One region of the Pseudoalteromonas sp. M58 genome, then DNA from elsewhere that is predicted to be linked to it. Evidence: predicted binding sites of a transcription regulator. Region 1 holds the regulator's gene; each other region holds the start of a gene.
The links. The regulator MetJ, encoded in region 1, represses methionine synthesis genes. The targets are predictions, from matches to a motif close to TAGACGTCTAGACGTCTA.

Region 2: the regulator MetJ is predicted to act here: its motif matches at 4,758-4,775, upstream of AAGD16_RS12030 (methylenetetrahydrofolate reductase).
Region 3: the regulator MetJ is predicted to act here: its motif matches at 2,047-2,064, upstream of metK (methionine adenosyltransferase).

What each region holds. Positions count from the first base shown of each region.
Region 1 is NZ_CP152390.1:326,872-337,949, forward strand. Features, by position in the region: gene priA (primosomal protein N') at 1-1,171, opposite strand, end outside; gene rpmE (50S ribosomal protein L31) at 1,402-1,617, shown strand; gene AAGD16_RS01485 (malic enzyme-like NAD(P)-binding protein) at 2,143-3,384, shown strand; gene metJ (met regulon transcriptional regulator MetJ) at 3,453-3,773, opposite strand; gene metB (cystathionine gamma-synthase) at 3,972-5,219, shown strand; gene metL (bifunctional aspartate kinase/homoserine dehydrogenase II) at 5,269-7,614, shown strand; gene AAGD16_RS01505 (penicillin-binding protein 1A) at 7,663-10,137, opposite strand; gene AAGD16_RS01510 (pilus assembly protein PilM) at 10,269-11,078, shown strand, end outside.
Region 2 is NZ_CP152390.1:2,600,537-2,611,614, reverse strand. Features, by position in the region: gene AAGD16_RS12050 (DUF3581 domain-containing protein) at 22-726, shown strand; gene AAGD16_RS12045 (DEAD/DEAH box helicase) at 818-2,065, shown strand; gene AAGD16_RS12040 (hypothetical protein) at 2,366-2,725, shown strand; gene AAGD16_RS12035 (hypothetical protein) at 2,853-3,320, shown strand; gene AAGD16_RS12030 (methylenetetrahydrofolate reductase) at 3,758-4,714, opposite strand; gene AAGD16_RS12025 (M16 family metallopeptidase) at 4,948-7,830, shown strand; gene AAGD16_RS12020 (helix-turn-helix transcriptional regulator) at 7,906-8,220, opposite strand; gene AAGD16_RS12015 (hypothetical protein) at 8,222-8,629, opposite strand; gene cysE (serine O-acetyltransferase) at 8,956-9,774, shown strand; gene AAGD16_RS12005 (hypothetical protein) at 9,792-10,436, shown strand; gene xseA (exodeoxyribonuclease VII large subunit) at 10,452-11,078, opposite strand, start outside.
Region 3 is NZ_CP152390.1:2,556,673-2,567,750, reverse strand. Features, by position in the region: gene AAGD16_RS11890 (5-formyltetrahydrofolate cyclo-ligase) at 1-90, opposite strand, end outside; gene AAGD16_RS11885 (hypothetical protein) at 109-654, opposite strand; gene metK (methionine adenosyltransferase) at 794-1,945, opposite strand; gene tkt (transketolase) at 2,211-4,202, shown strand; gene AAGD16_RS11870 (hypothetical protein) at 4,460-5,218, opposite strand; gene AAGD16_RS11865 (pyrimidine/purine nucleoside phosphorylase) at 5,634-5,948, shown strand; gene hpf (ribosome hibernation-promoting factor, HPF/YfiA family) at 6,138-6,494, shown strand; gene AAGD16_RS11855 (divalent metal cation transporter) at 6,636-7,868, shown strand; gene AAGD16_RS11850 (hypothetical protein) at 8,105-8,683, shown strand; gene AAGD16_RS11845 (VWA domain-containing protein) at 8,942-10,129, opposite strand; partial or broken gene AAGD16_RS11840 (AAA family ATPase) at 10,131-10,574, opposite strand; gene gmtY (gamma-mobile-trio recombinase GmtY) at 10,703-11,078, shown strand, end outside.

The DNA.
Region 1 (11,078 bases):
GCAGCTTAAACTGATTATCGGTGGCGGTTTGTGCGCGCTCACTTAATGTGAGTAACTGGTATTTGTTATTAATTGCTTTATGCAGTGTTTCTAATGCCGGCGTGGCGCTACCCAAAATAAGTGGAATTTGATGCTGATAGGCACGATACGCAGCTAAATCACGGGCATGGTAGCGTAAAGTGTCTTGTTGTTTAAATGAGGCATCATGCTCCTCATCAACCACAATCATCCCAAGCTTTAAAAATGGCAGAAAAATACTCGAACGGGTGCCTATAACAATGGCACAACTGCCTTTTTCGCAAAAACGCCATGTTTGTAGACGTTCGTTATCGGTTAATGCCGAGTGCCATAACATAATAGGAGTGTCAGGAAAGCGACGTCTAAAACGATTGACCGTTTGAGGCGTTAGCCCGATTTCAGGAACGAGCACTAACGCCTGTTCGCCACGTTTTAATACTTCTTCTAGGCATTGCAGGTAAACTTCGGTTTTTCCGCTGCCAGTGACACCTTCTAGCAAAAAGCTATTAAACCCCGTACTTTGATTAATTGCAGTGCAGGCAATGGCTTGCTCTTTATTTAAACGAGGCTTGCTGCCAACCGTTGGCGAGGTATGTTGCCATTGATTGTCGTGCTCAATGGTTTGAACTATTAGCTCTTTATCTAAAAGGGTATCAATGGTTTTTTTATTAAACCCGAGGGCTTTGAGTTCGGTTAATGATGATTTACCGGATGCTGATAATTGCTTAAGCAAATTAAGCTGTGTTTTAGCTTTTAAAGACGGTAAAAGTGCCCCCTTTTCGCTTAATGTCACCATGTTTATACTGGTTTTATCAGGGCACTCACCTTGGCGCAGTGCACTGGGCAATGCAATATGAATAGTTTCACCGAGTGGATAGCAATAATAACGCGCTGTAAATTTCAGTAGCTCTAAATGCTGCGCAGATAACACCGGTGAGTCGTCAATAACTTCAATAATAGATTTTATTTTGCCTTCGGGGACTGCTGTTTCCGCTTTTAAGCTAAGAATAACCGCTACTTTACGTTGATTACCAAAAGGGACTAACACGCGCATACCAGGCTGTAATTGAGTCAGCGGTACTAATTGCTCATCCACTTTATAATCAAAGGTGCGAGGCAAGGGGACTTTTATTGCAACTTCAGCAAAACGCATAACAACTCAACCAATTAACGTAATGGTTTAATGTACTAAAAATAGCATTAAAAGCCTACCGACAAATCAGTAATGGATAGGTGTTTGCCGACTTTTTAGCAAAAAGGGTAATTAAAGCTTGTGTGCGTGCGGGTTGTTGGATAAAATTCGCGACCAATAAATTTGTTTTAACGACGTATGGTGCCAGACTTCGGGTTTGGAGAGCGATGCGGCCTTAACTAGAGGTTCCTATGAAAGAAGGTATTCACCCTAAGTACGAAGTAATTTCTGCAACTTGTTCATGCGGAAACAAATTCGAAACTCGTTCTACTCTGTGTAAAGACATTCACTTAGACGTATGTTCTGCGTGTCACCCGTTTTACACTGGTAAGCAAAAGATTTTAGACACTGGCGGCCGTGTTGATCGCTTCAACAAGCGCTTCGGTGCACTTAGCAGCAAAAAATAATTTTTTGTTTCTATGTAAAAAAAAGCACCTTAGGGTGCTTTTTTTGTGGCCAAGATTTACTTTCCTACCTGCTTTCTTAGCAATTTTGTATTTATTTTTTTTGCATAACTATTTCCTGTTCTTATTCTGAGTATGCATAAACATTTGCAGACAAAACAGCCAATATTCTCTATATTTTTATTTGTTAAACTTTAAAGATGGTACTCAAATGCAGGTAACGTGAGGTTATTTGTGTTTAAAGTTAAATAAAATTCGGTATTTCACTATTTTAATTTAAGACTAAAAAATACGCTTTATAAAAATAGAACAAGGGCAAAAAGTACCTGTGTTTTTCATTTTTATGACGAATTTATATTTTAAAAATGTCAGGATAATCTAGGGAAGTTGCTGATAAATCACTTAAAATTAACAGTTCTAGCATATAACAGGATAGACCTGATATTGCTTGGAATTTAAAAATAATAAAGGTATCGTAGATTAAAACTACCTCTCACTTTAACTTAAATTGCAGGATATAATCGCGTTATGTCAGATTTTCGTGAACAAGCACTACATTACCATGCCCATCCCGTTCCAGGTAAAATCAGTATTGAGCTGACCAAGCCCGCTGAGACGGTTAAAGACCTCGCGCTCGCATACAGCCCCGGTGTCGCAGAACCTGTTCGTGAAATTGCCGCTGATCCAGCAAATGCCTACAAATATACTGGTAAAGGAAATATGGTTGCGGTTATTACTAACGGCACCGCAATTTTAGGCTTAGGTAATTTAGGTCCACTGGCTTCAAAACCCGTTATGGAAGGTAAAGCGCTACTATTTAAGCGTTTTGCAGGGTTAGACTCTATAGATATTGAAGTTAAGCACCGTACTACCGAAGACTTTATTAACACGGTGGCTAATATTGCCGACACTTTTGGTGGAATTAATTTAGAAGATATTAAAGCGCCCGAGTGTTTTGAAATAGAAAAAGCGCTTATAGAGCGTTGTAGCATTCCTGTTTTTCATGATGATCAGCATGGTACGGCTATTGTAACGGCTGCGGGTATGCTAAACGCGCTGGAAGTACAGGGCAAAGCAATTGAAGATGCAATTATTGTATGTTTAGGTGCCGGCGCTGCAGCTGTTGCCTGTATGGAGCTTTTAATTAAATGTGGCGCGTTGCGTGAACATATTTATATGTTAGATCGCAAAGGAGTTATTCATACGCGTCGTGATGACTTGAATGAATATAAGCAATTATTTGCAAACAATACCGATAAACGTACTTTACAAGATGTAATTGAAGATGCCGATGTGTTTGTGGGTGTATCGGGCCCTAATTTATTAGCCCCTGAAGATTTAAAATTAATGGCTGATAGACCCGTGGTATTTGCTTGTTCAAACCCCGATCCTGAAATCGATCCGCAATTAGCACACGCTGCACGTAACGATTTAATTATGGCTACAGGTCGCTCTGATTATCCGAATCAAGTTAATAACGTATTGTGTTTTCCGTTTATTTTCCGTGGTGCGTTAGATGTACGTGCCAGTGAAATAAACGACGAGATGAAAATTGCTGCTGTAGAAGCAATTCGTAGTATTGCTAAAGAGCCCGTACCGACTGAAGTGCTTACTGCCGCAGGTATCGACAAATTAGAGTTTGGTGCTAAATATATTATACCAAAACCAATGGATCCACGTTTGTTACCACGTATAGCTAAAGCGGTTGCGCAGGCGGCGGTAGACTCTGGCGTTGCACAAATTGATATGCCAGAAAACTACATGGCGTAATTGTTAAGTATAAATTAGCGCAAAAAAAACCTCAGCATTTGCTGAGGTTTTTTTGTATAAAGACCCTTCTAGTCTTCATTTAAAATAGGCACTTCTAGTCCCATTTCTTGCATTATTTTCTTCACTTCTTCAGGTACTTTTTCTGCGTTATCTTTACGCAAATCATCATCATTAGGCAGCGGTTGCCCGGTAAACGCATGCAAAAACGCTTCGCATAAAAGCTCGCTATTTGTTGCATGACGTAAGTTGTTTATTTGACGACGAGTACGTTCATCAGTTAATACTTTTAATACATTTAGCGGGATCGAAACGGTGATCTTCTTTACTTGTTCGGATTTTTTCCCGTGTTCTGCGTATGGGTGAATATATTCACCATTCCATTTAGCCATAAGATGTATCGTTGCCTCAGATTATAAATTGCTCACACAGCATCAAAGCGTGTAAATATGCGTGAAATTCTATCGGTTTAAAAAAGATAGTCAAATACTAGTTATTTAGCTATCTAGACATTTAAATGTTTTGACATCTTAAATTGCATGCGCTACCTTTTAGACGTCTAAACATCCAAATTAGTAAAGGTAGCGAAAATGAGTGAAAAAAATAAGGCAACAATTGCTGTTCGTAGTGGAATAGAAGCCGACAAACAGCATGGTGCGGTTGTTCCACCGCTTTATTTATCAACAACTTACTCATTTGCTGACTTTGATACAAAGCGTCAATATGATTATGGCCGCAGTGGTAACCCTAATCGTGACATTTTGGCTGAGGCGCTCACGGAGCTTGAAGGTGGCGCTAAAGGCATTATTACCGCAACAGGCATGGCAGCCGTTCACCTAACAACACAATTACTTAATAGTGACGATACGTTAGTGATCCCTCATGACTGTTATGGTGGCAGCTATCGCTTATTTACTTCGCTAGAAAAGCGCGGCTTATTAAAACTAGAAGTGGTCGATTTTACCAAAAGCGACAGTTTGACACGCATCCTTGCTATTAAACCTAAGCTGATTTGGATTGAAACACCTAGCAATCCTATTTTACGCTTAACAGATATTAAAGCGGTAACTGATACAGCTAAACAGTGTGGTGCACTGGTTGCCGCCGACAACACATTTTTATCGCCAGCATTACAAAACCCGATTAAGTTTGGCGCTGATATTGTGGTGCACTCAACCACAAAATATATCAATGGCCATTCAGACGTTGTTGGTGGCGCGGTTATCGCAGCGACTGCTGAGTTAGGTGAAGAGTTAGCGTGGTGGGCAAATAACATTGGCATCACCGGCGCGCCATTTGATAGCTATTTAACGCTCAGAGGCTTACGTACTTTAAACGTGCGTTTAAGGCAACACCAAGAAAGTGCACTCGCCATTGCACAGTATTTAGAACGCTCCCAGTTTGTTGCCCAAGTTTACTACCCAGGTCTTGAATCACACCCTCAACATGCGCTAGCTAAGGCGCAGCAGCTTGGCTTTGGTGCTATGGTTAGCTTTGATATAAAAGGCGATATAAACGATGCTGCAGCGTTTTTAACGCGCTTAAATGAATTTAGCTTAGCGGAATCATTAGGTGGAGTAGAAAGTTTGATTTGTCACCCTGCGACTATGACCCACGCCGGCATGGACGCAACCGCGCGTGCAGAAGCCGGAGTAGGCGACACGCTTATTCGTATTTCGGTGGGTATTGAAGATGTAAATGATTTACTCGCTGACTTAGACAGGGTATTTAATTTGGTGCGCCCAGGACAAGCCGATCCCGGCCTATCGGCAAAAAGTGGTGCTAGTGAATCATTTGGTTCAGCAAAGTTAAACGCGGCGCATCCGGCGTTATGGTAGTGCATACCAATCTTCAAAATACAAAACATAAATGCGAGTCGGTATTAATATGGTAAATCAGGTTCATAAATTTGGTGGTTCGAGTTTAAGCTCAGCGGATCGCTTTAAAAGTGTCGCAAATATTATTTTAACTCATGCTCAAGCTGGGGATTGTGTGGTGGTATCGGCTGCCGGTAAAACCACCGATACCTTAGTTAAACTGTGGCAAAGCTATCAACAGCAAGACACTCAAGCTATTGCTGATATTGTATTGCTATTGAGTAACCATCAAATAGCTCTGATTGAGCAATTATTAATAGCTAACGCTAAGCACCATGCGCTTGATTTACTTGAAACTGAGCTCAGTATTATTACCAAGCAGGCTAAGCAAGGAACATTAGCTGAAGCTGCGTTATTAGCACATGGTGAATTGTGGTCTGCAAGGTTACTAAGCGCTTACTTAGAACAGCTTAACGTTAGCGCTTGTGCCCATGACGCTAGGCAGTTATTTACGTTAGATGCCGGACAGCTGCAGCATGCTAATAATCAGCAGCAGTGCTTAAAAGCCATACAGACGAGTAAAATTAATGTAGTTACGGGGTTTATTGCGGCTGATTTACATGGTGAAACAGTGACCTTAGGGCGAAATGGCAGTGATTACAGTGCCACTTTATTAGCGCGGTATTGCAATGCTAAAAAAGTCTCTATTTGGACTGACACTCAAGGTGTTTTTAGTACTGATCCGCGTAAGGTTGCTAATGCGGTTAAGTATGCGCGAGTGTGCCGTGATCAAGCTAATTTATTAGCGAGGTTAGGTAATCCAGTATTACACGCTAAAACATTATCGCCATTAAAAGATACCGATATAGAATTAGTTGTTCGCAGTAGTTACGATCCTCAAGGCAGTCATACCGAAATAGTTAAACTAGGAATGAGTAAACAAAAACGCTTTTTAACCACAGTAAATAATGTGGATTTACTCATTGTTGATGATCTGAGTGAAGGCGAAGTAGCACATGTTAGCCAACTTATTCAGCATAGTTTGCATCACTTTGAACACGAAGGCGAAATCTACTTACTAGTCCCTGCGTCAGCGACACATCAGGTGGCTAATTATTTTGCTGGCCGCGCCAATATTAGTGAGTCAAACTTAAATGGGGTGGCGATTATTGCACCTGATCAAGAGGTAGCGCCGCTTGGTAAGCAAAGTGAAGCCTTATTACAAACACAATCTATCCAGCCTCGGTTTACCCATTACGGTGAGGGATATACGTTACTATTAACCGATCAAGTACTTGAAAGTGATGTGCTGAGCCTGTTACATGACAAGCTCATTAATAAAGCACAAGAAATAGCTTTAATTATTGCAGGACTTGGTAATGTAGGTGCTGAGTTTATGCGCCAATTACCTGCTCAACTAGCACGCTTATCAACTGATTTTAACGTCAAGTTAGTAGCGCTTTTACGCTCAGAGCAGATGCTGGTGAATGCTAATGGATTAGACTGTGAAAGCTGGCAACTTCAATGGGAAAACCATGCAAGCTCCTATAGACAAGCCGATTTATTGTCATACATAGATACTCTTGAGTATGAACATAAAATAGTGATCGACATTACCGCCAGTGAACATTTTAGTCAGCTTTATAGTAAGTTAGCTGAATTAAACTGCCATCTAATTAGTGCTAATAAATACGCGGGAACCGCGTCGCTTTCGTGGTATCAAACACTACGTGAAAGCCTTGCTCAACGTGGCTTACATTGGCGTTATAATGCAAGTGTAGGGGCCGGACTACCGATTAATTTTGCCTTGGCTGATTTACAAAATAGTGGCGATAAAATAACGCGAATAGAAGGCGTGTTTTCAGGCACGCTGTCATGGTTATGCAGTATGTATGATGGCAGTAAAGCGTTTTCAGATTTAGTTCTAGAAGCGCAAGCTTTGGGGTTCACCGAACCTGATCCGCGAGAAGACTTATCTGGACGAGATATGCAACGTAAGTTGCTTATTTTAGCGCGTGAATTAGGTATTGAATTGGAACTTGATGGCATTTCTTTATCCGCTTTGATGCCTGATGAGTTAAATGCAGGCAGCTGGAATGACTTTATTGATAATAAGGCTCGTTTAGATGCATTTATTGAGCAGCATACGCAAGCGGCTCAGCAACAAAATGCTGCACTGTGCTACACTGGGTTATTAGAGTTTGAAAACAACACGCTAAACGCTAAGGTAGGGATTACCTATGTACCAAAAAGCGAAGCGGTTGCGAATTTGACCCCTGGCGATAATATTTTTGTGATTAATACCCAGTGGTATAACCAAAACGCATTAGTGATACAAGGCCCCGGTGCGGGTAAAGAAGTGACTGCTGCTGGCGTTCACTCTGACTTATACTGGTTGGTACAAAATATTAGTTAGATCATCAAAAAGGCCGCTAATTTGCGGCCTTTTTACTGTTCGCTATATTTAAAATAGCTCTTCTTCAGTTTTAGTGTTTTCTTCAAATATATCATTTGGTTGTGATAACACATATTTGGTAGGAGCGGTGCCTTTTTCAAAGTATTCAAAACGGCTGGTGTAATCGTTTTTATGACTTAATAATCCGGTTTCTAAATCAATACGAATAGAAACTAAGCCTTCAGGTGGTTCGATGGGCGCAGCAGGTTTACCATCCAGTGCGGCGCGCATAAAATCAACCCATGCAGGCTGAGCTGTTTTTGCGCCTGACTCAGCACCTGATATTTGACCACTTCCTAAGTTGTTATTGTAGGTTGAGCGTCCCAGTGTATTACCTGGGTTATCAAAGCCAACCCAAACTGATGTCATCACATCGCGGTTAAAGCCACTAAACCAAGTATCTACAGAATCATTTGTCGTGCCTGTTTTACCAGAAAGATCGCGACGTTTTAGCGCTTGTGCACGCCAGCCTGTTCCACTCCAACCGGTTTTATGTGACCAGCTACCGCCACCCCAAATAGCACTATTCATTGCGCTGGCAATTAAAAATGCATTTTGTTTAGAGATGATCTGCGGCGCACAATTTGGTGCTACTTGCTCACCTAGCATTAGCGAGCTAGGTGTTGTCGTTTCATCATCACAAATAATGGTGGGATTGGTTTTAAATAACGTATTACCCATTGCATCTTGGATTTGTGAAATAAAGTACGGCTCAATTAGGTGACCGCCATTAGCAAAAGCACTCATCCCACGAGCTAATTCAAGCGGCGTAATGGATGCACTGCCTAATGCCAGTGACTCACTACGATTTATATCTTTATCGTCAAAACCAAATTTTAATAAATGATCGGCTGTTCTTTGCAGTCCAACGCCCCTTAATAAGCGTACGGAAATTACATTCTTAGATTGGGCTAAAGCACGACGAATGCGAATTGGACCATTATAAATAGCTGGGCTGTTTTTTGGTCGCCATGCAACGCCTTGGCTCTTATCCCATTGATTTATAGGAGCATCATTTAAAATTGACGCTAGTGTGTAGCCTTTTTCAAGCGCAGCTGAATATATAAACGGCTTAATATTTGAGCCTACTTGGCGTTTAGCTTGTACAGCTCGGTTATATTGGCTTTGTTCAAAACTATATCCACCAACAATGGCTTTTATGCGCCCGTCTTGTGGGTCTAAAGAAACAATGGCGCTCGCCGCTTCAGGTATTTGACTTAAAATATAGCTGTTGTCATCATTTTTGCGCAGCCATATTTGCATGCCTGGCGTTAGTATATCGCTTGCTGTTTCAGGCGCAAAGCTTTGGCGATAGCGTGTAATAAACTTACGTGCCCATTTTAGGTTATCCCAAGTAAGGGTTGTGCGCTCGCCGCTTTTAAGTATAACTTCCGCGCTTTTGTCGGATACATTTAAAACTGCAGCGGCTTTTAGAGGGCCTAGTTCATTGGCCTCTTTTAAAGTGTTTAATAACTCAGAATCAGAAGGTGTGGGCTCTGTTTGTGGATCCCATAAAATGGCTTCAGGGCCTCTAAAACCATGGCGCATATCGTAGGCATGCAGGTTATTAACTAGAGCTGTTTGTGCTGCTTTTTGAACATCTGATTCAACAGAAGTGTACACTTTAAACCCTGAGTTATAGGCTTTATCTATACCGTAGCGTGACACCATTTCTGCTCGTACCATTTCTGAAATGTACGGCGCGTATAAGTCAATTTCAGCTCCATGAAAATACGCGGTAATTGGTTGGTTAGTGGCTTCGTTATACTGCGCTCTTGAAATATACTTCTCTTCAAGCATTCTTCCTAACACCACATTTCTTCTTGCTTTAGCACGTTCTGGATTACGAATAGGATTAAGTGCCGAAGGGGCTTTTGGTAAACCAGCAATCATTGCCATTTGCGCAAGAGTTAACTCTTTTAGTTCTTTACCATAATAAACTTGCGCCGCAGCACCAATACCAAAGGCACGATTTCCTAATTCTATTTTATTCAGGTAAAGCTCAAATATTTCATCTTTTGAGAGGAGGTTTTCGATATGAATGGCAATAAATATTTCTTTTACTTTACGAATGTAGGCTTTTTCTCGTGTTAAAAAGAAGTTACGAGCTAATTGCATGGTAATAGTACTGGCACCTTGCTTTTTCTCACCAGTAGAAATAAGTACTAGCGCTGAGCGCACAATACCAATTGGATCAATACCGATATGATCGTAAAAGCGGTTATCTTCAGTTGCCAAAAAAGCCTGCAATAAAGGCTGGGGAATTTGGTCTATAGTTACAGGGATCCGTCTTTTTTCACCAAATTGGTTGATTAAAAGCCCATCTTTAGTAAATACTTGCATAGGCGTTTGTAATTGCACGTTTTTTAAAACTTGCACGCTGGGAATATCGGATTTAACGTAGTAATAAAGGCTGAGCAATGTAATTAGTGCAAGTAATGCACAAATGATCAAAAATTGTAAAGTTCTTTTTAATAAAATCACTGATATTTCCCTAAACGGACTCCCAATTACAGGTTGAGACTGCTAGTATATATTGATTAAAAATTGAATAATATTTTTTAAGATATAAATTATAACTTGTTTATTATTAAAACAAAGGCAAAGTTGCAAACATGCTAAGTCAACTAATAAAAAAACCATCACCAATGATGGTAGGTATTGATATTGGATCGCACTCTATCAAGGCCGTACTTTTAAGTGAAACGGAAACTGGGCTTCGACTAGAAGCACTTGCAATTGAACCTATGCCAAAAGGCGCTATGAGCGAGCGTAATATTCAAGATATTGAAGCAATTGGTAATGTGATAATCAAGTTAAAACGAAAGCTACCAAAGTCGCTAAAATTCGCGTCTGTTGCCGTCTCTGGGCAAACCGTGATTACCAAAGTTATTTTCATGGATGTTTCCTTAAGCGACGCTGAATTAGAGTCGCAGATTGAAATTGAAGCCGACAGCTTAATTCCTTACCCACTAGATGAAGTGAGTCTTGATTTTGAAAAGCTCTCTACAAATAGTGCTGACCCGAGCAAAATAAATGTACTGCTCTCTGCCGCTAGAACCGAAAGCGTTGAAGCCAGAGTCGGTGCGTTAAGTGCTGCGAATTTAACCGCAAAAGTAGTGGACGTTGAAAGCTATGCGCTAAGTCGCGCTATGGATGTTTACTACCAACAGTTACCATCAGATGCATATGACAAAACGGTTGCAGTGGTTGATATTGGTGCTGTACTCACCTTGGTGAGTGTAGTGCAATCTGGTGAGACAATTTATACCCGTGACCAAGTATTTGGTGGCGACCAATACACAAATAGTATCGTTGCTTACTACAACAAAGGCTTTGATGAAGCTGAAATTGGCAAAACAACCGGTGATTTACCTCCAAACTATACATTTGAAGTGTTAGCACCTTTTCAAACATCGTTACTC
Region 2 (11,078 bases), 1.1 Mb from region 1:
AGTTTAAGCAGTGAACACACTATGTTAAGTCCTTACTATCAGCAGCATGCTGATTATGTTTCAATTTCTCGTGAGCAAGGTTGTCGCTTTGCTAAATGTGTAGCCGACGACTACAACCCGCTTCATGATAAAGACGCTAAAAAGTTTTGCGCACCAGGAGACTTACTTTTTTCTCTAGTGTTAGACCGCTATGGCATTAGTGAGCGAATGGAGTTTACCTTTGCCGGTATGGTTGATGAAAATACCAAGCTAAATTTTCCAGAACAACCTGGAGAAGAGTTTGATGTAACCCATGGCGAAAAAGTAATTTTAAAGGTTAAACGCGACGGTAAAACCAGCAAATGCCCAACACTTACAAATAGTTTAATAAAAAATTATGTTGAGTTCTCAGGTGCTGCGTTTCCACATGTAATTATTCCTTTAATGGGCAAGCAAGAGGTAATGATAAACCCTGCGCGTCCTATGATTATTTATGAATCAATGATCATTAACCTTAATAACATTGATATTAAATCACCGACCCTAGAGTTTGCACAGCCTAGCTTTGAATACGCTGGTAAACGCGGCAAAATAACCTTGCGCTTTAATTTATTAGAAAACGGCGAAAAGGTGGGTTTTGGTGAAAAACACATGGTGGTATCGGGTATTCGTGAATACTGTCAAAGCACCGTAGATGATTTAATTGCATTTTATAATGAGCGTAAAGCCACATTAAAACCGGCTTAAATACTTCATTTTACTTAGGCGCTATTTAGCGCCTTTTTTATTACTAAAGCTCAGGTATAATAGCGTTCTTTGTTATTTTAAAGCCAAGCTTATGTCTGCCACATCGTTCTCATCACTAGCCCTAGACCCGTTACTATTAACGGCAATAGAGCAAAATAATTACACTACGCCTACCGCCATTCAGCATAAAACGATACCGCCAATTTTAGCGGGCAAAGACGTTATGGGCAGCGCTCAAACTGGCACCGGTAAAACTGCCGCTTTTGTTTTGCCGCTATTACATAAGCTTTTAAATTCCGATAAAAAAGACGAACCAGGCATTGCTCGTGTGGTTATTTTAACGCCCACTAGGGAGCTTGCTCAGCAAGTATTTACAAGCTTTGAAAAATACGCACAAGGTACAGATATAAAAGGTGCACTTGCTTATGGTGGCGCAAGTATTGGTCCACAAATCAAAGCACTTAAAACAGCGCAAGTAATAGTGGCAACGCCAGGGCGCTTACTTGATCACATAGTGAAGGGCAGTGTGGTGCTTTCAAGCGTGGACTCTTTAGTATTTGATGAAGCAGACCGTATGCTTGATATGGGTTTTATTGACGAAATTAGACGAATACTGCGTCATATCCCAGGCGATCGTCAAACCTTACTGTTTTCCGCCACCTTTGATGACAGTGTATTTGAGCTGAGTAAAAAATTGCTCAAAGACCCTGAGCTTATTGAAGTTGATAAGCGTAACTCTGCTGCTGTAGAGGTTGAACAAGTTATTTACGCAGTAGATGAAGACAGAAAGCGCGAACTGGTCTCGCACATGATTGGCATGAAAAACTGGCGCCAAGTGCTTATATTCACCCGCACTAAACAAATGGCCGATAAACTTGCCAAAGAAATGTGTAAAGATGGTTTAAAAACCGAATCTATTCATGGTGATAAATCACAAGGTGCTCGCGACCGCGCATTACAAAACTTTAAAGAGGGCAGTACGCGTGTATTAGTGGCCACCGATGTAGCCGCGCGCGGTTTAGACATACCGGCACTTAAATACGTAATTAACTTTGAATTGCCATACATAGCTGAAGACTATGTGCATCGTATTGGCCGTACAGGACGTGCTGGTGAGCAAGGCCTTGCTATGTCGTTAGTGAGCTTAGATGAGCAATGGCTGCTTGAAGAAATTGAAGTACTGCTTGATACCCGCTTAACACCACAATGGCTTGAAGGCTATGAGCCCGATTTAAATAAGCCGCCTAAAGATAACCGCAAAAATACCAATAAAGCGCGTAAAGATCGCGATAAAAAACGTATTACAGGGCAAAGAGCGCCGAATAGAAGACGCAAATAAAAGCTTAGGGCTTAACCTAAGAGGCAGCTAAGAGCGAGAAGCGGTCATTGATATTGGCCAAATATCGTCGTTAATTGATTTGTTAAACTGTTCTTTGCGCATAAATTCATGAAAATGAGCGATGCGCGCATATTGTTCTATTTAACTTTTCTTTAAAGTTTTAGAAAACTTAGTGATAGTAATACCTTAGGTTATTTGTTAAAACTATATAGTAGACAAATGAGCGTGGAGTCGGCAGAAATATGCGCGATGAGCGCACTATTAAATTGTTATGCGTACTAAGCATACAAGGGAGTTTGTTTGAATAATCAGAAACGTTACTTTTCTAAAAATATATTTGATAGTGGAATAATTGAAGTTTGGTTCAAATGTATTGGATATGCTTTGGTAACGTCAGCTTTTGCGTATCTCTACATCACTAAAGAGATAAAATCTGCACTATTCATATTTTCTTTAAGCTATGTATTTACTGCTATACAAGTTGTACAAGGCACAAGGGGTCCTTATGAAAAGCTCAAATCCATTTATGTCTATCAACAAAGCAACAGACTATTTGCTTTAATTTTTGAAGGTTTTTTTCTATATATAAGGCTTCAAATTATTATTTCTCCATTGCTTGTAATGTTTTGGGCATATGAGAACGGTAAATTACCTGTTTAATCGTACACATAACAAGCGCCTAAACTCCGACAATGTTAAGTTGTCATGGTTTTGGCAAACAACGCAAAAAGCCACGCCAACACATTGCGTGTTAGGCGGGCGTTAGCTTTCTTATCGAATCGAGCGTATGGAAACAGTCTACCAAATTTCTTTTTTGCCTAGTTTTGAACAAGTGAAAGTCTTACTAATATTTTCAGTGTTGGGACCTGCGGCACTGTTATATGCATATAAAAATAAAGATTATGCGAAAAGACGTTTTACTATATTTTGGGGTGGTACAGTCTCAATTACGGCTCCACTTATTTTGCTTTATTTGATTATTAATCATGTCTCAACATACATGTCCTTTCAGTCAAAAGAGTTTGAGGTCATTAAAGGAAAAGTTAGTGTGTTACGCACCCAACCAAAAGAAGGACATGCTCCTGGCGATTTGATTAAAATAGCTGATAGAGAAATCGAAATTGATTATTACGTTAATTCTCCCTGCTATCATCAAACAATTTCAAATGGTGGTGTTTTACAAGCGGGCAAATTAGTGGCGTTATATGTATCGAATAATTGCATTTTAAAAGTCGAAGTTAGTAAAGAAAGCTAACAAACGCATTAACACTCGCTGCGCTCGCTAGGGACAAAAACACGTAGGCTCCCTCGCTTCGCTCGTTATTATAGACTACGTATTTTTGCCGTTATGCGGGCGTTATCAATGACCGCTCATGGCACAAAGCAGTCACTGGTAACGTTAACGCGGTAAGTTGGACTGTTTCTGGTAAATTCATCATTTTTGTCGGATGGCGTGGCTTCGCCACTTATCCGACCTACGTCAAAATGTAGGTTGGTTAAGCCGAAGGCGCCACCCAACAGGCTTTCTGACAGATCAAGTTAGTACTTATTAAAATAAACGAAGCTAACTACTTGAACTGGCTTGTTCTATGTTGCTTATTATTGTTGCCCGAACCCCGAACCCCGAACCCCGAACCCCGAACCCCGAACCCCGAACCCCGAACCCCGAACCCCGAACCCCGAACCCCGCAATTAAGCTATTAGTTTCTCCGCAAGGTTGAGTTCCATTGTTGCTTTTAATAAACGGTATAAGTTAATAGACGCGTCTATTTCTTCTTTACGGTTGGTTAAGCTTTCAATATTTAAGCCTAGCGGTACACCTAAGTGGGCACAGCTTTTTAAAATTGAGTCGAGGTTTTCGCGACAAATACGCACTGATTCGCTTAGTGTATTTTCCGAATCAAGCATGCGCCATTTAGTTGCCTCTGGCACTGAGATACCTAGCCATTGCATAAACTCCAAGGTTTTTTCACCACCACAAGGCGTAAAGGTTAATATAATCCTATTAGGTGTCAGGCCTTGTGCTTTGCATGTGCGCGCATAACTAGTTATTAAATCTATGGTTGCTTGTGCATTGTAAACGGCTTGAGAGATAAAAAACTGGCATCCTTGTGCCGTTTTTTCTATTAAGCGTTGGTGCTCGTTGCGCTTATTGGCATGGCGCTCAGCAATGGTTACGCCACCTAAAAAGAAGTCTTCAGACTGCTCTGCCAGTGTTTTGTAGGCATTCGGTAAGCTCAGCTTTATATCACCCGCTGATGATGGGCTGCCCACTAACACCACGTTTTTTAAATCGTAGTCATTTTTGGTTTCATCTAACCACGTTTTAAACTCACTCACACCGCGCTGAGCTACACTTTTATAAGTAATTACATCAAGATCAGATAAGCCTCGTAAGAGTTGACTGTACTCGCGCGGATCAACTGTTTGCTTAAATGCAAATGGACGCGCTTGCTCTGTACGACTGCTTTCATCTTGAATGTCATAAATAATTACGCCGTCATACTCAATTTCGTGTAAACGGCCTAATAACTTTTCGGCAATGACTTTTAATTGCGCTTTATCAGTCCCAATTTTTGGCGGTGTTGTGCCAATTAGGTAAACACCTTGGTTGGTGTCCTGTATTTTTTCTTGAAGTGATAAAGCCATAATCCTCATTCCAGCTTAATTTGTGATGATGGATTTAATATAGCAGCCATTTAGACGTCTAGATAGATTTATTTGTTGAAAGTTTCTCAACTAACGTGAATTATTTTCATAGTTAATAACTGACACAGTTGTTTACATAATTAATAGGCTTAGGGCTCTTATATTTAATTACTTTACGGCATACTTAGTTTGGTAAATGTTTTAAAAATTGCTCAATTTAAAAAGGGATAACAATGAAATTTAAATTATTGGCAAGTAGCCTAGCGGTATCGCTGGCCTTAACAGGTTGTGCTATGCAGCAAAACCAAAACACGCAAACAGCAGCTCAACAAGAACAAGTTAATAAAGCAGATGAGCGTGTTTTTTCACAAGATTACCTAATAGAAGAGCTAGATAACGGCCTACGTGTGATGGTAGTTAAAACCGATTACCCAGATGTAGTATCGCTACAAATACCTGTATCTGTTGGCTCGCGAAATGAAGTGGAAGCGGGTAAAACTGGTTTTGCTCACTTTTTTGAACACATGATGTTTAAAGGCTCTGAAAAGTTTCCGCAAGATGTGTATTCAGATATTCTAAAAAATTCAGGGGTTGATAACCGCGCCTACACAACTAACGATTACACTAACTACCACTTAAATTTTTCAAAACAGCATCTTGATAAAGTACTTGAGATTGAAGCTGATATTTTTCAAAACTTAAGCTACACCGAAGAACAATTTAGAACCGAAGCGCTTACCGTTAAAGGCGAGTACTTAAAAAATAACGCCAGTCCAATTCGTAAATTATTAAGTGCGGTACGCCAAGAAGCGTTCGATAAACATACCTATAAACACACTACTATGGGCTTTTTTGAAGACATTGAAGCCATGCCTGATCAAATGGCCTACGGTAAAGAGTTCTTTGCTAAGTTTTATAAGCCTGAATATGTATCGCTTGTGATTGTTGGTGATGTTGATCCAAAAGAGACCATGGCGATGGTTAAAAAGCATTGGGGTAACTGGCAAAAAGGCGACTATGTTGCTGATATTCCAAAAGAGCCAACTCAACAAGCGCCAAAATATGTGCATGAGCAAAACGAAGGACTACCTGGTCACTGGTTACTTGTGTCGTATAAAGGCGCTGCATGGGAGCCTCAGAAAAAAGACAGAGCCGCATTAGATTTACTATCGCAGCTTTATTTTTCTAGCAATTCAGATATTTACCAAGAGCTGGTAGTAGAAAAGCAAATAGCGAGTCAAATGTTTACCTATAACCCAGAGACTAAAGATCCAGGGTTACTGCATGTATTTGTAAAAGTTGAAAATGCCGATGATTTAGCCACAGTGCGTGATGCTATAAACCGTACGTATGCCAAAGCGCGTACCGAGTTGGTTGATAGCCAAAAACTCAGTGATTTAAAGTCTAATCTTAAATACAGCTTTATAAATGGTTTAGATTCATCGCAAGCAATTGCCTCTACACTTGCCAGCTATATGCATTTTGAGCGCGATCCTGAGGTGATTAACCAACTGTATAAATCGGCAGACAATATCACTAGCGAAGATATTAGAGCCGTTGCAAATAAGTATTTTGTTGATAATGCCCGCACCACAGTTACTATGTCGGCACTTGATAAAGCCCCAGGTTTTGAACAAGAAAGCGACTTAGATGCGTTGGTAGCAAAATATCAGCAAGTACCGAGTAAGCCTATCTTTAAGGTGCTGGATAAAACTAATAGCTCGCCGTTAATCGATATTAACTTATTATTTAATACCGGTGCGGCTGCCGATCCGCAGGGTAAAAAAGGCGTGGCGGCTTTAACTGCCGCAATGCTAGCGCAAGGTGGCTCAACGTCAATGAGTTACAAAGAAATCAAAAAAGCAATGTACCCGCTGGCGGGTAGCTTTGGTTATCAAATAGATAAAGAAATGCTGTCGTTCCAAGGGCGTATCCATAAAGATAATGCAGCTCAGTGGTATGCTTTAGTGAGTGAGCAGCTTCTAAACCCAGGCTTTAGAGAAGATGACTTTAAACGTCTGAAAAAAGAAATGATCGATGGCATTAAATCGGGCTTAAAAGCTTCTAATGATGAAGAGTTGGGTAAAGAAGTGCTCTACAGTGTGCTTTATAAGGGGCACCCTTATGAAAGCTATAACTACGGTGACTTATCAGATTTAGAAGCGCTTACTCTTGATGATGTTAAAGCGTTTTATAATGCTGAGCTTACACAAGCTAAACTTACTGTGGGTTTAATTGGTGCAGTCCCTACAAAACTTAAAGCACAAATGTTAGCAGACTTAGCGACACTCCCTAAAGGCGAACAAAGCCGCTTAACAATCCCTGATGCGCCAGAGCTTAAAGGTCATCATGCAACAATTGTTGAAAAGTCAGCGCAATCAACGGCTGTGTCGTTCGGGTTCCCTATTGATACCATTCGTAGCAGCGAAGACTGGACCGCATTGTGGCTAGTGCGTTCGTACTTTGGTGAGCATCGCAGTTCTAACAGTTACTTGTACGAACGTATTCGTCAAACGCGTGGCATGAATTACGGTGATTACGCCTACATTGAATACTTCCCTCGTGGTATGTTTCAAACTAAGCCAGATGCAAACTTAGGACGCTCTGAGCAAATTTTCCAAGTGTGGCTGCGTCCACTGCGCTCAAACAACGATGCGCATTTTGCAACCCGTACCGCATTATTTGAACTAGATAAGCTAATTAAAAATGGTATGACTGAGGCAGATTTTGAAGCCACACGTAACTTTTTAATTAACTTTGTGCCACAAATGGTTGCTAGTCAAAATCGCCAGTTAGGTTATGCGCTAGATAGCGAGTTTTATAACACCGATAGTTTTGTAAACTACGTCACAAGCAAACTGAAAACATTGACTGTTGACGATGTAAATCGAGTGATTAAAGATAACCTACAAACTGAGAATATTCACTATGTGTTTGTTACCGGTGATGGTGAAGATATGCAAAAACGTTTAGCAACTATGCAAACCTCGCCTATGGTGTATAACACCGATAAGCCTGCCGAGTTAGTGGCTGAAGATAAGGTAATTGCTGATTATAAACTGGCAATTCCTGCAAAAAATATTGAAGTAGTAAAGGTGGATAAAGTATTTCAATAATTTAAGTTTTTAAGTATTAAAAAATGCCCCTGTGCCGTAAGCATTGGGGCATTTTTATATTTTAGGTTGTAAATACTAGTTACTTACTAAAAGTACTGAGGCTGCACCAAGAGCAAAACTAATAACAGAGCTAATAATCAAACCTGCAATAAAACTTTTAGATGGGCTGTTATTGGCATCATTTTGGTTGTTTTCATCAAGCTTAATAAGCTCACCTTGGCGTACTTCAAATACCGCACATAAGGCCATGGTGGTTTCTTTTGAGGCTGCACCTTCTTTTTCTACTCGTTGAATGGTTCGTAAGCTTACATCGCAGGCATCGGCAAGCTGTTGTTGTGTCCAATCGAATGTGTGCCTGAGCGACTTTACCGTTGTAGGGTTTAATTGCATGTTAAAGTTTCCCTACAATTAGCTCTACGACTGTTGCAGTGGTATAGCCAAATACTGCACCACCTAACGCGCAGCCTAGAATAAAAAAAGCCGCTTTTTTAGGATCGCTAGGAAGACTACTTTGAACTTGCTTGGCAAGCACTTCTTGATCTTTGTATAGAGTGCACTCAAGTCGTCCTGTGAGTATATTGAGCATGTCAAATTTCACTTGGTACTGCGAATTTTCAAAATCAAATGTGTGTGAGCTTTTTATATTAACACTGCGCCTACTGCTAACTAAGTCATCGTTAATATAGACTTCTTCTTTACCTGTAAAGTAGCTTCCAAAACAGGCTATTTGGTTATCGCCATCTTGAAAGTAAAATTTATAGCCTAATTTTTTTGTATTTAATATGTCGTTTTTCATCATCGTTATCCTTGTTGAGTTGATGATGCTAATTTAGCGTTTATTATTATTTTTTACGCCGTCAGCAGTACGCCAATGGCTATTTTGGCACATGACACACGTGCTGTCATATGTTGTTATTTGTTGATTTTTATTAACTTATTTTATTTTTGCACAAATGGTTAAACCTGCCTAACTGTCATATGACATGACTTGAAAAAAGTAATATAAACCTGAAACTTAACTGGTTATATATAATAACCAGAACAAATAACGAAGGGATTAACACCTAGGCGGCTAAATCCGTTAGAATTGGTCATAGGCTCTTTGTAATAACTTAAGGCAGTATTATGCGTCATGAAATTTGGCAACAGCTTCGTAGTGAAGCAAATGAAGTAGTAACTCGTGAACCCCTTTTAGCGAGCCATGTGTATTCGTGTATTTTAAATCATGAGTGCTTAGGGTCGGCATTGAGTTTTATTGTTGCTAACAAGCTAGCTGATGCTGTGGTTTCTGCTTTTACAATCCGTGAGCTGTTTGACCAAGCTTTTGTAAAGTGTGACCGCATGCTGACACATGTTGCTCATGATATTAAAGCAGTAAAAGATCGTGACCCTGCCGCCGAAACCTACCTTACTGTGATTTTAAATTTAAAAGGGTTTCACGCCATACAAGCACACCGCTTAGCTAACTGCTTATGGCAACAAAACCGTAAAGAGCTTGCGCGCTTTATTCAAAGTCGTACCTCAGAGGTGTTTGGGGTTGATATTCACCCTGCTTGTAAAGTAGGCCAAGGCATCATGTTTGACCATGCCACCGGTATTGTTATAGGTGAAACCGCCGTAATTGAAGATAATGTATCTATATTACAATCGGTTACATTAGGTGGTACGGGTAACGAGCAAGGCGATCGCCATCCTAAAATTAGAGCGGGCGTACTTATTGGGGCGGGCGCTAAAGTGTTGGGTAATATTGAAGTAGGCGAGGGCGCACGTATTGGCGCAGGTTCAGTGGTATTAAGCCCTGTACCACCTCACACAACTGCTGTTGGCGTACCTGCAAAAATTATTGGTCGCCCTGATTGTGAGTGCCCGGCAGAAAGTATGAACCAAAACTTTTTAGAATATCCCGAGCCAGAAAACGAATCGCACACCAGTGCAATGCTTTAATTTTTGAGTACCTAGAAATGATATATAAAAGTAACCTTGTGGCTATGCTGCTCTGTTTTTCTTCAGGCGTGGCGTTAGCAAGTGGTTACTTTTTGTTTTTTAAAGATTCCACTCGTGTTTCCTCAGCGCCCAAACAAGCTGTAATCTCTTCGGCTAACACTCAAGTCAATAATCAGCCAACTACTTTGCAAGGCTTAGTGCAGGTTAATAAAGCCCAAGCGGCTGATCAACAAACTCAGCTAGCACAACATGTGGTTGAGCTTAATCAGCGGCTTGAAAAAAAATCAATCCAGCTTAAGCAGTCTCAACAACAGCTAAAGTTAAATCAATTAGAAAGTGTAGAGCTTGATGATGAGCTCGCAATACAGTTTGAGCAAGAGGCTGATAATCTCGAATGGAGTTACGAGCTTGAAGTCGCGTTAACTGACTTTTTAATTATTAATGATTTTGCAGATAGCGCTGAGCTTACAGCGCTTAAGTGTAAGCAAACAATTTGCAAGTTTGAGCTTACCATAAACCAGAATGCCGTTAATTATGGGGCTAAATTATGGCGCGAGCTTAACGATAAGCTTCATCTTGAACCTTGGTGGCAGCAATTTAAACTCAGTGCATCTCAATCTAACGATGCCCGTATTGAGTTTACCGTAAGTACGCAAGGCTAGCGCTTAGCAATATAGCTAAGCTTCTACCTTTGAAATAACCTGGCCATCTACTAACTCAGTGATCAACACATCACCCACTTTTACATCTTCCACTGATTTAATCACTTTATTTTGCGCTGTTTTAGTAATGCTATAACCACGTGCTAATACATTAAGGGGGCTGACCGAATCAAGCCGACTTGCTTGTAAGGCAAGCGTATTATTTGCGTGTTGTAGTTGCTGCTGCATCGCTTGATTTAGCCTTGCATGAAGCTGGGCTAGCTGATGGTTTGCATTTGCTAGCTTTTTATCTGGTGATTGGCGCATTAGTCTGGGTGTTAAATTAGCTAACACGCGTTCTTGTTGATATAAACGCTGACGCATTGCCTGTTGCAGTGCAATACTCAACTCATCTAAGCGTTGTGATTTTTGGTTTAGCTGATTGCGCGGGTGGCACAAATTTAAGCGATGCTGTAGCTGAGTTGCCAGTGCACGTTTATCGGCAATGTCGTGTTTAAATGCATTCGCTAAACGACTAATTAACTGATTAACCCTATTATGCAGCTCTTGTGTATTGGGGCTTACGAGCTCTGCGGCTGCAGAAGGAGTTGCTGCGCGTACATCAGCGACATAATCGCTAATTGTGGTATCTATTTCATGGCC
Region 3 (11,078 bases), 1.1 Mb from region 1:
CGAGTGGGCCGCTATTTCTTGCTGGTTTTTTGATAGATTATTCCGTGCTTTACGAATATCGAGTCTTATTTGTGCGCGATTATTGCTCATTAAATAACTAAACCATAATTAAAAAGAGAATAAGTTCGGGAACATTAAATACACAGCAAGCACAATAAGTAATATTACAACTGTGGCAATCAGTGAATATAAAACAAGGTTACTGCGTTTTTTGGGTGTTGTAGAGAGTGGCTCATCTAGCATTAAATCGTCATCTTCCCATGGTTCGTCATTTTCATCAGGCAGTGATAACTCAACCTCGGGGAGACGTTGCTCAAGATCCTCAAGTTTCTCTTCAAGACGAATTAAGCTACTAGTAATGTAATCTAGGGCATCAAATAAGCGCTGATCTCGCTGGCTGTCGTGCGCTTTTTGAGAAGTAGCTTGTGTAGGGGCTGTTTGCTGAAGTTTGCTTTTGATCCCCAGCGTTGAAAGTAACTTAGCTTGCTTAAGGGCTTTTTCTTTGTTGCTAGGAGCAAACAGCGGCTTGCCATTAAAAAATGCCGCCACCTTTTCAGGTGAGGTTTTTAGTTTTTCTGTCAGTGCATTGGTCACTGCTTGGCTGTCTGCGCCTTCTGCAAGTCCTACAAATATAACACGAAAATTGTCGGCCATTTTTTATCCCTAACACGCTTTATTGTATAAGCAGAGTATATACCTAAAATGTTAAACAGTTCGAGACTGTTTTATGACTAACTTAATACACATAGCAAAACGGCCCTAAAAAGGGCCGTTTTAATATTAGCTAGGTGGCTTACAGGCCAGCTGCTGCGCGAAGTGCGTCTGCTTTATCTGTGCGTTCCCATGGGAATTCATCACGGCCAAAGTGGCCGTAAGCCGCTGTTGGTAGATAAATAGGGCGCTCAAGATCAAGCATTTGAATTAGGCCGTAAGGGCGTAAGTCAAAGTGTTCACGAATAAGTTCGATTAAACGCGCTTCTTCTAATTTACCTGTGCCAAATGTTTCAACACTGATAGATGTTGGCTCTGCAACACCAATAGCATAAGACACCTGAAGTTCACACTTGTCAGCAAGGCCAGCAGCAACAATGTTTTTAGCAACATAACGTGCAGCATAAGCCGCTGAGCGGTCAACTTTTGATGGATCTTTACCAGAGAAAGCACCACCACCGTGACGAGCCATGCCACCGTAAGTATCTACAATGATTTTACGACCAGTTAAACCACAGTCACCCATTGGTCCACCAATTACAAAACGACCAGTTGGGTTAATAAAGAATTTAGTGGCACTAGTAATCAGCTCAGCAGGAAGTACTGGCTTAATAATCGTTTCCATTACCGCTTCTACTAAATCACTTTGCGATACATCTTCGCTGTGCTGAGTAGAAAGTACAACGGCATCAATGCCTACTGGCTTGCCATTTTCGTATGCAAACGTAACCTGTGATTTTGCATCAGGACGCAACCAGTTAAGCTCGCCGCTTTTACGTACTTGTGCTTGGCGTTGTACTAAACGGTGAGAATAAGTAATTGGAGCGGGCATTAATACTTCAGTTTCGTTACATGCGTAACCAAACATTAGGCCTTGGTCGCCAGCGCCTTGCTCTTCAGGGCTTGTACGGTCAACACCTTGGTTAATGTCAGGAGACTGTTTACCAATCGTGTTTAAAATTGCACACGAATCGGCATCAAAGCCCATGTCTGAATGTGTGTAACCAATTTCACGTACTGTTTTACGTGTAATTTCTTCGATATCAACCCATGCGCTAGTCGTGATTTCACCACCAACCATAACCATACCGGTTTTAACGTAAGTTTCACACGCTACACGGGCATGAGAGTCTTGCTCTAGGATAGCATCAAGTACCGCATCAGAAATTTGATCGGCGATTTTATCCGGATGACCTTCAGAAACAGATTCAGAAGTAAATAAATGTTTTGCCATTGTAATTATGCTCACAAATATTGCGCTTCACAAACGTCGGTATTAGCGCTAAAAAATTAAGGCGCGTATTTTATCTAAAACAAATGAACTTGCATAGTTTTTTTACGCCTAGACGTCTAAATAAAATATCTAATAGTAAATGGTTCTTAAAAAATATTCATAATGCCCTATTTTTATGGGTTTTTAATTGCACACAGCCCCCACAATAAGTAAGAATGGGGATAAATAAATACCCGCGCAAATACATATAAAGGTAGGAGAATTCATGCCATCTCGCAAAGAACTTGCAAATGCTATTCGCGTCTTGTCAATGGACGCAGTACAAAAGGCCAAATCTGGTCACCCTGGAGCCCCTATGGGCATGGCTGATATCGCAGAAGTATTATGGCGCGATTATCTAAAACATAACCCAACAAATCCAGAGTGGGCTGACCGAGATCGATTTATACTCTCAAATGGTCACGGTTCAATGCTAATTTATTCTCTACTGCATTTAAGTGGTTATGACTTGCCACTGGACGAAATTAAAAACTTCCGCCAAATGCATTCTAAAACACCAGGCCATCCAGAATATGGATACGCGCCAGGAATTGAGACCACTACGGGCCCATTAGGTCAAGGGATCACAAATGCGGTAGGTATGGCGATTGCTGAAAAAGCATTAGCAGCGCAGTTTAACCGTGAAGGCCATGACATTGTTGATCACCACACGTATGCGTTTATGGGTGATGGTTGTTTAATGGAAGGTATTTCTCATGAAGCATGCTCACTAGCCGGTACATTAGGCCTAGGCAAATTAGTGGCATTTTGGGATGACAACGGCATTTCAATCGACGGTGAAGTTGAAGGTTGGTTTAGTGATGATACCCCAGCACGTTTTAAAGCATACGGCTGGCATGTAATTAGTGACGTTGATGGCCATGATAGCGATGCAGTAAGTGCAGCAATTGCAGAAGCTAAAAGCGTGACTGATAAGCCAACACTCATTTGTTGTAAAACTATTATTGGTTACGGCTCACCTAATAAATCAGGTAGCCACGATTGTCACGGTGCACCGCTTGGTGATGACGAAATTAAAGCGTCTCGCGAGTTTTTAGGTTGGACGGGCGATGCATTTGAAATCCCTGAAGATATTTATGCACAGTGGGATAACAAAGAAAAAGGCCAACAGCTTGAAGCAAGCTGGGACGAAAAATTTGCCGCATATGAAAAAGCATACCCAGAGCTAGCAGCAGAATACAAACGCCGTACACATTCAGAATTACCTGCTGATTGGGCTGAAAAGTCACAAGCGTATATTGAGCAGTTACAAGCAAACCCAGCAAACCCAGCATCACGTAAAGCATCACAAAATGCATTAAACGCATTTGGCCCGTTACTACCTGAGTTTATGGGTGGCTCTGCCGATTTAGCAGGTTCAAACTTAACAATTTGGGATGGCTCTAAAGGCTTAACTGCTGATGATGCAAGTGGTAACTATATTTACTACGGTGTACGTGAGTTTGGTATGTCGGCAATTATGAACGGTATTGCACTTCATAAAGGCTTTATTCCTTACGGTGCAACGTTCTTAATGTTTATGGAATACGCTCGCAACGCTGTGCGTATGGCTGCATTAATGAAGCAACCAAGCATTTTTGTATACACGCACGATTCAATTGGTTTAGGTGAAGATGGTCCTACTCACCAACCAGTAGAGCAAATTGCGAGCATGCGTTTAACGCCTAACCTATACAACTGGCGCCCATGTGACCAAGTTGAGTCAGCAATTGCATGGCAACAAGCTATTGAACGTAAAGACGGTCCTACATCATTAATCTTTACTCGCCAAGGCTTAGAGCAGCAAGCTCGTGATGCCCAGCAATTAAGCGACGTTAAAAAGGGTGGTTACATCTTAAGTTGTGACGGCAATCCAGAGCTTATTTTGATTGCAACGGGTTCTGAAGTACAACTAGCGCAAGACTCTGCGAAAGAGCTACGTGCGCAAGGTAAAAAGGTACGTGTTGTATCTATGCCATGTACTGATGCGTTTGAAGACCAATCGCCTGAGTACAAAGAAAGCGTATTACCAGCAAGCGTTTCACGTCGCGTAGCGATTGAAGCGGGTATTGCTGATTACTGGTACAAGTATGTAGGCCTAAATGGCGCCGTAGTTGGTATGACCACCTTTGGTGAGTCGGCACCGGCAAACGAGCTATTTGAGTTCTTCGGCTTTACGGTAGAAAATGTAGTTAACAAAGCAAACGCATTGTTTTAATTAATTGCTTTAGTGTTTTAAAAGCCCGCCCTGTGTATAGCAGGGCGGGCTTTTTTGTTTGGCTGGCAGAGCTGTCAGCCATTAGCTTTCAGTTTTGGCGCTGAGGAGCCGTGCTAAGTAAAATCGTAAGAGGGTACTTCAGCTGCGATTTTTATAGTGTTTTGTTTTATTTTTTTTCTAATGTCTTGCTATGCGTGAAACTTGTTTCGCGCGTTGTTTTTATCAAAAGCTTTATGGTTATTTTATAAAATAATGAATTAATACACTTCTTCTTTATAAGGATTAATTAGCTCATTTAGCAATATTTGATCGAAATAGTCGATAGCTGCTTCTAGCTCAAGAGAGTTCATGGGAGCAAAATAATTAATTACCCTTAGTAAATCTGAAGCTGTTTTTATTACGCTAGCTAGCTCACTTTTGTTATAGCTTCTTATTATGAACCTAAAGCCAAAAGGCTCGAAGTCTTTTTGGATTTCATTAATCATTCCCTCTACATATCGTTCAGTTATTTCCTCTTTCTTTATCTCAATGGAATGATTAATGGAATTAATCGCAAATAAAAAGTTTGGAAATTCAATAGTTGGTACTTTGGAGGTAACGTCAAAATTTATTACTTTCTTTGGGGTGTTTTCAGGAAATAAAGCTATGTAAAGTATTGATGGGTGGCTTGAGTAATTATTTTGACTTTCAATTGTAATTAATTGTTCTTTCAATGTATCAATAATGTATTCTCTATGCTGAATGAAAATTGAAAAATTGTCTTTACTTTCAACTTGTTTTATTTGCCTCTCCGTTTGAGTGATTTTATACCACAAACCAAAAACACCTGTTACTGAAATTAATACTTTAAAAAGCTCTATAGCTAGTGAGAAGGTATTTGTGATATTTGACCAATTTTCTGGCTTTGAATGAGAAAATGATAATTGAGGGTAAGTGAAAATAATTTGGGAAATTGCTAAAAGTATTGGAAGAAAAATAGTTAAAAAACTTAGGTATATTAATGTCTTAAAAAACATTGAGTTTTTTTATTATTTATTACCATTATGCTTCAATCCTTAAAAAAGTAGACCTGTTAAATATTACAAATTAAAGTATCACACAAAAGTGTCGAAAATCTTTTTCAAATCAAGACAGTGCCTTGCTTTCTCTATCTATGTTTAATCATTTATCTAAACGTAAAACACTTGACGCGCTAAAACACGACCTACCATATATGCCCGAAGCCCGAAGCCCGAAGCCCGAAGCCCGAAGCCCGAAGCCCGAAGCCCGGAGCCCGAAGCCCGAAGCCCGAAGCCCGAAGCTCGAAGCCCGAAGCCCGAAGCTCGAAGCCCGGAGCCAAATGAGCAATTTTCACAGCACTTAACTTGCAAGGTTTTTGTGTATCAGGCACTGTGGGGGTAACAAAATTATAAATTAACAACAGGAGTTAACATGCCAAAGTTCGATAACGTTAGTGTGGTTAAAAAAGCCAATGTGTACTTCGATGGCAAAGTGTCAAGCCGCACTGTGCTTTTAGGTAATGGTGAGGCTAAAACCTTGGGTTTTATGCAACCCGGTGAATTTGAGTTTAATACTAACCAAAAAGAGTGCATGGAGTTGTTAGCAGGGCAGTGGGATGTATTACTACCTGGTGAAACACAGTGGAAAACATTTAATGCGGGTGAGTCATTTAACGTTGATGCTAATGTGAGCTTTCATGTAAAAGTAAGTGATTTTGCAGATTATTGTTGTTCATACACCGATTAATTTGTTGATTGATTAAATTATCAACACCTCTAAAGGCCGCTTTAAAGCGGCTTTTTGCATACTTAATGCTAAATGAATGATCTAAATCAGGTGGGGTAATAAATAATTGCGTAATTTTCATTTTTTCTCTTGTGTTAATTCGTTTAGCCCCCAATACTAACTATGAGGTAACAAATAAAAGGATACCCTATGAAAATTAATCTTTCTGGTCACCATGTTGACGTTACTGATTCTATTAAAGAACACATTAACGAAAAGTTCTCAAAAGTCGCGAGCCATTTTCCATCATTGATATCTCTAGATATTATTCTTTCAAAAGAGCATCATAAGTTCCAAGCAGAAATTAGCACAAATTATGAAGGTGCGCGTATATCGGTAAAAGGGGAAAACGAAGTTATGTATCCTGCTATTTCCAGCGCAGCTAAAAAACTCGATGCCGCACTAAAGCATCGTAAAGGGCAAATAAAAGCGAACTTACATGAAAAGCCTGTAAGTACCACACCAGAAATAGCACATGAAATCATCCAAGAGATGGATTTAAATTAATAACTAACAGCGTGTTATTTTAAAAAGAGCCTAAGGGCTCTTTTTTATTGCCTGTAAATTAGGTAAGTTATGCATTCACACAGTTTATTAATGATAAAAATTAATAATAAAAGCACATAACACACCAAATTTGAGAAGTTAATGCAGTACACACAAAACACATGGAAGTCTCGGTTAGGGGCGCTCGGCCCAGGTATTTTAATGGCAACCGCTGCCATTGGTGGCTCACACTTGGTGGCCTCTACTCAAGCAGGCGCATTATTTGGCTGGCAGCTATTTTGGCTTATTGTGGTGGTTAACGTTTTAAAGTACCCGTTTTTTCGTTTTGGTATGGAATACACACTCGCCACCAAAAACAGTTTAGTAGAAGGGTATAAAAACCAAGGGCCTGGCTATTTTTACAGCTTTATTGCCCTCAATATTATTGCCGCTGTGGTAAATACCGCAGGTGTATTGTTGCTTACGGCGAGCTTATTACACTACGCATTACCTATTAGCATTCCTGTTACCTTATTGTGTTGGGTAATATTGGCCGTGTGTTTAATTATATTATTACTGGGGCATTTTAAAGCGCTCGATAACGTAGCAAAAGCTATTATGGGGCTACTTACTATAGCAACCATCACTGCATTGGTTATTGCTATAAATAACGGCCCAGTAGCGCCTGTAAACTACGTTGGCCCCTCACCATATGAACTTGCCATGTTAGGCTTTATGGTTGCCTTAATGGGCTGGATGCCAGCGCCTATTGAAATATCGGCACTGAGCTCGTTGTGGCTTAAAGAAAAACAAGCTCAGCAAAGTGTGACTAAAAACCAAGGTTTATTCGATTTTAATCTAGGTTATTGGTTAACCGCCGGGCTTGCGCTGGTATTTTTTAGTTTAGGTGCGTTAGTGCAATATGGGCAAAGCAGTAATATAGAGCTTGGCGGTGTAGCGTTTGCTAAACAGCTGATTGATATGTATGCACTCACTATTGGCGAGTGGGCAAGGCCGTTGGTATCAGCGATCGCGTTTTTGTGTATGTTTGGCACCACACTCACCGTACTTGACGGTTACGCCCGCACACTTAACGAATCACACAAATTACTTGGTTTTAAGCAATCTAAACACAGCTTAAATACCTGGCTTATACTGCAAGCATTGGCCGGTATGGCGGTTATTTTATTTTTTAAATCAGCCCTTGGCCCTATGCTTACCTTTGCAATGACACTTGCTTTTGTAACCACACCGGTTTTTGCATGGCTTAACTTCAGCCTAGTGCGCTCAGAGCCCGCGATTAAACACAGTCTACTTTTGCGTAGCTTAACGTGGTTAGGTTTAGTGTACTTGGTTGGTTTTGCTGTAGCGTTTGTGGTTTGGAAGTTGATGTGATTTTATTTTCGAGGTTCGAGGTTCGAGGTACAAATCAAACAACCTCTGCATAAATGTCGACTAGTGTGGACCACGATAGGCTGCAAAGAGCGAAGATAAGACGGTCAAAAATTATGATGTTTATCCTAATTAGTTTAAATATGAGTTAGATAGGGCTGAGTGAATGTACGATAACAATCCAATTGAGTTTATAAACCGCTTATTTGGTATTCCGTACTCAGGAAGACGATACTAAAATGGCAAGCTCGGCTAATCAACTCTCACCTACCAACCCTAAAAAGGGGTGGTTTTCTATAGGCGTTTTATGTTTAATCATTACTCTCTATGCCTACAGCTTTAAATTAGAAATTAGCACATTAAGTCTTATTGCTGAAAATGTAATGTCGTTAAAAATTAAACCTGTAGTAATTCCTTTGATAGTTATGATGCCCGCTTTTTTTGTATTCATCTACGGGATTTATCAAAGAATGCATGGTGATATATCAGAGAAATCGATGCGAAGGGGGCTATTTGTTATTATAGGATGCTTCCCTCTATTTCTGATTACCTGGTGGATTTATAGCTGGCAACTTAGTGATAAGCTTGAAAGTGAAGGCTATTCCATTTGTCACTGGTATTCAGGAGCTTCACTAGGAGCTCCAAAAATTTGGCTTTCAGATCCAAGTTACTGCATTGAAGACGGTTATTTAGTAAGGATTGAATTACTTGAATGGCTAAAGCAGCAGCGGTTAAGTGGAAAAACACCATCCATTGAAGTCTTCGAGAAGAAATTAGAATTCATGCTCAGTGAATACCATCAAAAATATGGAGCATGAGCTACTTAAAATGCATTAACTAAGTTTTTTTATCGCTTTACTTATCTCATTTAAAATAAGTGGGTACATGCGGTTGTTCATTAACGCGGTGCATCGGATTGTTTCTGGTACATCGATCATTTTGTCGGATGGCGTGGCTTCGCCACTTATTCGACCTACGTCAAAGGTAGGTTGGTTAAGCCGAAGGCGCCACCCAACAAAGTTATAGGTTCACGCCCGAAGCTCTGCTGCTAGCGCTGAGCTGTCGTAAATTAACATTTAACTCAGCTCTTTTATCGCGCTACTTATTCCATCTAAACTCAGCGGGTACATTCTGTTATCCATCAGCTGCTTTATAAAATCAATTGATTGATAATACGGCCAGTGTTCAACCGGTTGTGGGTTGAGCCACGCGACTTTATCAAAGTGATTAGTAATTCGGTTTAACCATGCACTGCCGGGCTCTTCATTCCAATGTTCTACTGAACCGCCGGGGTAGGCAATTTCATATGGGCCCATAGTGGCATCACCAACAAATATAACTTTGTAGTCGCTGGTAAACTTGTTGATCAGCATCATGGTGTCAATAACATTTGAGTGGCGGCGTTGGTTATCTTGCCACACGTGTTCGTATAAACAGTTATGAAAGTAGTAAAACTCTAAATGTTTAAATTCGCTGTGGGCGGCGCTAAATAGTTCTTCACAGGTATGAATGTAGTCATCCATTGAGCCGCCAATATCAAACAGCATCAATACTTTTACTGCATTGTGGCGCTCGGGTGCCATTTTTACATCGAGCATGCCACCTTGTTTGGCGGTCGCGCGTATGGTTTCGTTTAAATCAAGGGTGTCGCTTGCGCCAGTGCGGGCAAATTTGCGTAGTTTTTTAAGGGCCAGCTTTATAGTGCGTGAGCCAATTTCGCGGTCAGAATCGAGGTTACGGTATTCGCGCTTATCCCACACTTTTACCGCTTGGCGATTGCGGTTGCCATCTTGACCAATACGCACACCTTCAGGGTTATAGCCGTATGCCCCAAAAGGCGAGGTGCCGCCGGTACCTACCCACTTATTGCCGCCAGCGTGGCGTTTTTGCTGTTCTTCTAAACGCTCTTTAAGAGTTTTCATCAGCTCGTCGAGCCCGCCCATGGCTTTTAGTTGAGCTTTTTCTTCATCGCTTAGGTGCTTTTCAAACTCTTTACGCAACCAATCTTCAGGTAAGTTGTGCTGCTGTTTTAAGCTCTCGAGCAGGTCTAAGTCGGCAATACCGCTAAAGTAATCGCTAAAAGCTTTATCGAAACGGTCAAAATGGGTTTCGTCTTTTACCATAATAGTGCGCGCTAAATGATAAAACGCGTCTACATCAGCAAATATAACGCCTTGTTTTAAAGCGTTAATTAAATCGAGTAGTTCGCGCAGGCTCACAGGCAAGCGGTATTTACGTAGCGTGAAAAAAAACTGTACCAACATATTAGCGACGGCTCATAAACGCGAGCTTTTCGATTAGGCTTATGTCTTGCTCGTTTTTAAGTAGTGCGCCAAACATCGGCATTAAGCCGCCTTTTTGCGCTTTGTCGTGCAGCGTTTTTGCGTCTATATCTTCAGCCATTAATAGTTTTAACCAATCCAGTAACTCGCTGGTGGATGGCTTCTTTTTAAGACCGTTGGCTTCGCGTAAGTTAAAAAACACTTCAAGTGCTTGGCGAACTAAATCTTGTTTAACATGCGGGTAGTGCACATCAATAATTTGCTGCATTTCGTCGCTATTTGGAAAATCAATATAATGGAAAAAGCAGCGGCGTAAAAACGCATCAGGCAGCTCTTTTTCATTGTTTGACGTGATGATCACAATAGGGCGCTCTTTGGCCACAATGCGCTCACCGGTTTCGTAGACGTGAAATTCCATTTTATCGAGAAATACCCCCATTTAAAACCATACTATTAAGTGCCAATTCATCATGATTATTCTGTTATCAGTTTTTTTTTACTTGACTATTTTTAAGCATACCCCTATTTTATATACTAATAGTATAAGGGGTTGATATGTACCTTTGCAGTGCAGCAGTCAAAGTCAAAGTCCGAATTGATAACCATAGTTCACTTATTCATATGAAAGCAGTGGCAGTAAATGGTTCTATTCTAATGTCTCACCTCGACTATTTACTCCAGTGTAAACTAAATGGGAGGCGCAAAGGTTGGTTGGAGAAGTCTATTCAATCCATCAGGCTCTTGATTGATTACTCCTTTGTGAACAAGAATGTATTTAAAACTCCAGCTAAAATGTTTGAAGTGTTTTCTCAACGACTGTTTGATGGAACAATAGACAGTGAAGGTTATGATCCTACAAACCTAAGGTGGGCTGCACGCTCTGAAAACTCAGCAAATGAAATAATTAGACACATTACTCAGTATTCAGATT